DNA from 3 places in the Bacillus sp. N5-665 genome. Region 1 is predicted to be linked to each of the others. Evidence: riboswitches for the same ligand, from Rfam matches in the RefSeq annotation. Region 1 holds a riboswitch; each other region holds the start of a gene.

Region 1 (2,179 bases):
TGTAGTGGCTCCTTCGCACAATTGTTACTTCCCATAATAAAATATACTGATAATAATCTAGACATTTCAGCCTTTGTAATACGCGACATCTAGTTCCCCTCCTTACTATATAAGCTCAATCTTCCCATACTTCTCAATATCATCTGAAGTTGTATTTGCTAACTGATTTAAAAATTCAATTTGGAAACTACCAGGTCCCTTTTCCACTGTCTTAACAGCTGCCAGTTCCGCAGCTACACCATAAAACGTTAATGCCGCTACTGCTGCCTTTACATAATCCTTTTCTACTGCTACAAATGCTCCTATTACAGAAGTTAGTAAACAACCAGTTCCCGTAACCTTCGTTAAAATAGAGTGACCATTTCGAATAAGAATCGCTCGCTCTCCATCTGTAACAACATCTTCTTTTCCAGTAATCACCGCTACTGTATTTAATTCATCCGCTGCCTGCCTTGCAATACTTACGACATTGCCATTTCCAGCACCGGCGTCTACCCCTTTAATTTCCCAGCTCTCATTAATAACGTTTGCTATTTCAGCTGCATTTCCGCGAATAATCGCTAAATCAATTTCAGCCGGAATATGTCTCGCAACTTCTGTTCGATACGATGTTGCTCCTGCACCAACTGGATCAAACAGTACTGGTACATTGTTCACATTTGCTGATTTACCCGCAAGTAACATCGCTTCTACTTCTTCAGGACGAAGTGTCCCCATATTTAATACTAACGCTCCAGCAATGCTAGCCATTTCTGCTACTTCTTCTTTTGCATACGCCATTACAGGCGATGCCCCTAACGCTAACAAACCGTTAGCTGTAAAGTTTGTTACAACAACATTTGTAATATTATGAACGAGCGGATTAGATTCTCTCACCAAATCCACTACTTTACTAATTTCTTTCATATTCATCCTTCTCATCCCCTAACTATTGTGATGGGAGATACACAAAAGGGCACTTTGCGCGTACGCAAAGTGCCTGAACATGTGCTTTTACACTCTCCCTACGCTGGCATTATCCAACAGGTTCAAATGGTCAATGACGGATTAGTCATACTCTCAGTTTGCATCCACAAACTCCCATGTGTTTAGTATTCATCTACTTCAAAGTCTACTCTTATTCTACTAAAATAACAAGTTCTTTACTTTTCTATTTAATTATAGAAGAAACTGATAAAACAATAAGCATAATAAATAAGGATCTATTTTTCATAGTCTCATCATATTGCATATTATGTTCTGTCGCTATCATTTGATTTCAAACAGATTTTGTTCACTCCACAAAAAACCGATCAAACATGGAGCGAAACTGAATCTCAAGAAGATGTATGCTATAGTTAACGTATGGAAATTTGAAAGGATGTTTTTAATATGTCAAAAAGCGTTATAATCGCTGAAAAGCCTTCTGTTGCACGTGATATCGCTCGCGTACTGAAGTGCGATAAAAAGGGAAACGGCTACCTTGAAGGTAGTAAATATATTGTAACTTGGGCTTTAGGTCACCTTGTTACATTAGCAGATCCAGAAAGCTATGATGTGAAATATAAAAAGTGGAATTTAGAAGATTTACCGATGCTACCTGAGCGTTTGAAATTAACAGTTATTAAACAAACTGGGAAACAATTTAATGCTGTAAAAAGTCAGCTACTTAGAAAAGATGTAAATGAAATTATTGTAGCGACAGATGCTGGACGTGAAGGCGAATTAGTCGCACGTTGGATTATCGATAAAGTTAAAATACAGAAGCCTATTAAGCGTTTATGGATTTCATCTGTTACTGATAAAGCAATTAAAGATGGTTTTGCAAATTTAAAACCAGGTAAAGCATATGACAATTTATACGCTTCAGCAGTTGCACGTTCAGAGGCTGACTGGTATATCGGCCTTAATGCGACTCGAGCATTAACTACTCGCTTTAATGCCCAGCTGAATTGCGGCCGCGTGCAAACACCTACTGTCGCTATGATCGCTAATCGTGAAGATGAAATAAAGAACTTCAAAGCTCAAACTTACTACGGCATCGAAGCACAAACAACGAATCAGTTAAAACTAACTTGGCAAGATGCAAATGGTAATAGCCGCAGTTTTAATAAAGAAAAAATTGATGGTATTGTAAAAGGTTTAGATAAACATAATGCTACTGTTGTGGAAATTGATAAAAAACAGAAGAAGTCATTCT
Region 2 (2,179 bases), 2.2 Mb from region 1:
TATGACTGGAAATGAAATGATTGCAAATTTAGATAAAAATAAATATGAAATCGTACCAATTACGTTAAATGAAAAAATAGATTTAATCGAAAAAGCGAAAGACATTGATTTTGCGCTGCTCGCATTACACGGAAAATACGGAGAAGATGGGACGGTTCAAGGCACGCTTGAAAGTTTAGGTATTCCTTATAGCGGGAGCAATATGTTATCTAGCGGTATGTGTATGGACAAAAATATTTCGAAAAAGATTTTACGCTATGAAGGTATAGAAACACCCGATTGGATTGAACTTACAAAAATGGCGGATCTAAATCTTGATGAATTAGATAAGTTAGGATTTCCGTTAGTGGTAAAACCAAACTCTGGTGGATCAAGTGTTGGGGTAAAGATTGTATATGATAAAGATGAATTAATTTCAATGCTGGAAACTGTGTTTGAATGGGATTCTGAAGTAGTAATAGAGAAGTATATAAAAGGTGATGAGATTACATGTTCAATTTTTGATGGAAAACAGTTACCTATTATTTCAATCCGACATGCAGCTGAGTTCTTTGATTACAATGCAAAATATGATGATGTTAGTACAATTGAAGAAGTTATCGAGCTTCCAGCTGAATTGAAGGAACGTGTAAACAAAGCGTCACTGGCTTGTTATAAAGCATTGAAATGCAGCGTTTATGCAAGGGTGGATATGATGGTAAAGGACGGAATTCCATATGTAATGGAGGTTAATACATTACCAGGGATGACACAAGCAAGTTTACTACCGAAAAGTGCAGATGCAGCTGGTATTCATTATAGTAAACTATTAGATATGATTATTGAAACTTCATTAAAAGTAAGAAAAGAAGAAGGGTTTTAAGTAGCAGTATCATGAATGTTTTTGACAGTAACATGAAGTATGTTATGATGAATACAATACGAAAATTAAATATTTATCCACTAGGGGGGCCTATTATAGGCTGAGATCAAACGAGAATTTGAGACTCTTAGTACCTGATCTGGTTAATACTAGCGTAGGGAAGTGGGAAGACATTACTATTTTATGAATAAATACTGTCACTTTCACTTTCTTTACGTTTGTAAAGAAAGTTTTTTTATTTTACAGATTTAATAACTGTGGGTAAATACTTAAATTTTATACTTTATTGGAGGGATTTAAATGAAATTTTCACAATCATTACGTCAAGAAGTAGATTCAATTTGGGAAGCTAGTTTTCATCACCCTTTTGTAAAACAACTTGGTGAAGGAACTTTAGATTTAGCTAGTTTTCGCTATTATGTGCTTCAAGATTCATATTATTTGAGTCACTTTGCTAGAGTACAAACTTTAGGAGCTGCAAAAGCACTGGAATTAGAAACAACAGCTCGTATGGCACACCATGCTCAAAATACATACGAGGCGGAATTATCTTTACATGAGAATTTTGCGGAGAAACTTGGGATAACACAAGAAGAAAAAGATAATTTTATCCCTGCTCCAACTGCATACGCTTATACTTCACATATGTATCGTGCTGCGTATGAAGGACATTTAGGCGATATCATTGCAGCAATTTTACCTTGCTATTGGTTGTATTATGAAATTGGTGAGCGTTTAAAAGAGTATCAGCCAGAAGAGCCAATTTATAACGAATGGATTTCTGCTTATGGATCTGATTGGTTCCGTACGCTAGTTGAAGAGCAAATTACAAGATTAGATACTATCGCTGAAAACGTAACAGAGTCTGACCGTAAGCGAATGAAACAGCATTTCATTATTAGCAGTCAATATGAATATTCATTTTGGAAAATGGCTTATACTTTAGAAAAGTGGCCAGTGAATACAGAAGTAGAAGATGTCATTGGATAATGAGTAGGGGTATTGCTATACATAGGTATGGATAATACCTATGTATATGATTTCATAAAAGAAGTATCGCAAAAAGACGCATCAATCTAAGTGCGTCTTTTTTCAATTTATAAAAATGAGCCTATGGAAAAATAACCTAAAAATAGGTATATGAACAAGGTGCATTATCTAGTGATAGGTCATATTTTGTAGGGGTACGTATTGAACTTAGTTTATAGCGCTATTTCTACTTAGATTTAACGAACAGAAATATAGGAAAGCATTGAAAAGGTTGAAGTTTATAAACGGAGGTCATGAAAATGAATAAGTTTCAACAAGAACTACAAG
Region 3 (2,179 bases), 1.1 Mb from region 1:
CTCTAAAAGAGCTATTACCTCTCCAATTCCTTCATCCATTTGTACACCATATGAAATAATGAATGGCTTTTTCTCGTTTTTGTCATTTTCTTTAAGAGTAGCAAGTAGTTCTTCACAGCCTTTTCCACTTCTTGCAACGACAGGAACGACTGTTACACCTAATAGTTCTGATAATCGTTTTACATCAATTACAATGCCTCGTTGCTTTGCCACATCGACCATATTTAATCCAATTGAAACCGGCTTTCCAAATTCAAGTAATTGCAACGTTAAATGCATATTTCTCTCGAATTGCGAAGAATCCACTATATTTAACATATGATGAAATTCGTCTGTTAGTAGAAAATTTGTAACGACACCTTCATCACGCGAAACTGGATTCAAATCATAAACACCTGGTAAATCAATTAATGTCCCTTGCTTATCTTTTAATTTACCAACCTTCTTTTCTACTGTTACACCGCTCCAGTTCCCTACATACTCATAAGAACCAGTAAGTGCATTAAATAATGATGTCTTTCCTGTATTCGGATTCCCTAGCAAAGCTACCTTATTCACGCTAATTCCACCTTTATCATTTTCGCGTCACAATGACGAATACTAATTAACTGTCCACGACACTCCAATGTACAAGGACCTTTGAACATCGCTTTTTGCTTCATGCGAAGTTCGCTTCCTTCAGAAAGACCGAAAGCAGCCAATCTTCTCTTTAGTAAATAATCTAAAGACTGAACACTTTTTACTAGCACTTTCTCACCGATTTTAATATCTACTAAGCTCATAACCTTCCCCCTCAGAAGAGAATGATAATTATTTTCAGAAAAATTATAGCACAATCTATTTCTCTTGTACTATACCCTTTTGCTTCATATTTATTAACATTTCACTACAATTCTATTTCAATAATTGTCATACCGTATTTATTTGCCATTCTCATCCATTTCGCTTACAATAAACAATAGCAAATAAAGAATCTCGTTATCACAGGGGGAGCCATGCCGCTGAGAGGGAACACTTCGTTCCGACCCTTCGAACCTGTTAGTTAATGCTAACGCAGGGATTGTGCAAACGTCCGAAATACATACCTCTTTTTTATTTACGTATTTCGTATCCTCCTATGATATCTATTCTTTTTTGTACAACTTGGTTTTAGGGGGAGACAATATGCGTAACACCAATTTACAAGCGATGATCGAATCTGCTATTCTTGCAGCCTTCGCCATGATTATCGACATTTTACCATTATCACTTAAACTTCCAACAGGCGGTTCCATTTCATTTGCTATGATTCCTATTTTTATTATTGCATATCGCTGGGGCTTTAAATCTGCTTTCTTAGGTGGCTTAATTTGGGGATTATTACAAATTGTTGTAGGTGATGCTTACATTTTAACACCTGTTCAAGCATTTATTGAGTACTTCATTGCCTTTGCTTTTATTGGATTTGCTGGTTTATTCTATCGACCAATTCAAAAAGCACTTTTAACTTCCAATGAAAATAACGAAAGAAAGAAAGTTATTGGTTACATTATTCTTGCTACATTTGTTGGTAGCTTTGCACGCTATTTCTGTCATTTTATTGCCGGTATTATTTTCTTTGGGCAATATGCACCGAAAGGTCAATCAGCTGTGCTATATTCATTAATCGTAAATGGTGCCACAATGCTTGGTTCTTTTATTTTATGTACAGTTTTACTTATATTTTTATTCCTTACTTCACCACGCTTATTCAAAAGCATCAGTGCTTATCAAATGAATACACAAAAAAAGGGCGCTTAATGAGCGCTCTTTTTTTCATATCGTAATATCAATTAAAAATACAATAAATGCACAAAAGAAAATAAATACCATTATACTTAGCCACTTGCTATGCACGGTTCATCGACTCCTTACATAACCTCATTTTCTATCCAAAGTATACTGTTTAAAAATAAAGATTAGGTAAAGATAATATGAAAATAAATTAAAAAAAGCGTAGCATGTACCATCTACGCTTTTTTTGGTAAGTAGAAGTAAAATAATACACCGTCTTCTGTATTCTTTACCCCATATTCAGCATCGTGTAGTTCTAAAATATTTTTAGAAATAGCTAGCCCAAGACCCGTTCCACCTTGTGAACGCTGACGAGCTGCATCCACGCGATAAAAACGGTCCCAAATTTTATCTAATTGTTCTTCTT

Evidence for each region. A riboswitch is a leader RNA that binds a small molecule or an ion and turns the genes downstream of it on or off. The one in region 1 is predicted to bind thiamine pyrophosphate.
Region 2: it holds a riboswitch for thiamine pyrophosphate, as region 1 does, so the genes downstream of both, tenA (thiaminase II) here and thiM (hydroxyethylthiazole kinase) in region 1, are expected to answer to the same signal.
Region 3: it holds a riboswitch for thiamine pyrophosphate, as region 1 does, so the genes downstream of both, thiT (energy-coupled thiamine transporter ThiT) here and thiM (hydroxyethylthiazole kinase) in region 1, are expected to answer to the same signal.

Annotation. Positions count from the first base shown of each region.
Region 1 covers NZ_CP093325.1:5,112,492-5,114,670, forward strand. The annotation lists gene thiE (thiamine phosphate synthase) at 1-89, opposite strand, end outside; gene thiM (hydroxyethylthiazole kinase) at 106-912, opposite strand; TPP riboswitch at 985-1,094, opposite strand; gene topB (DNA topoisomerase III) at 1,372-2,179, shown strand, end outside.
Region 2 covers NZ_CP093325.1:2,945,311-2,947,489, reverse strand. The annotation lists gene ddlB (D-alanine--D-alanine ligase) at 1-862, shown strand, start outside; TPP riboswitch at 935-1,040, shown strand; gene tenA (thiaminase II) at 1,163-1,852, shown strand; gene MNO09_RS17820 (heterocycloanthracin/sonorensin family bacteriocin) at 2,146-2,179, shown strand, end outside.
Region 3 covers NZ_CP093325.1:654,147-656,325, reverse strand. The annotation lists gene feoB (ferrous iron transport protein B) at 1-558, opposite strand, end outside; gene MNO09_RS05685 (FeoA family protein) at 555-782, opposite strand; TPP riboswitch at 977-1,078, shown strand; gene thiT (energy-coupled thiamine transporter ThiT) at 1,165-1,779, shown strand; gene MNO09_RS05675 (sensor histidine kinase) at 1,989-2,179, opposite strand, start outside.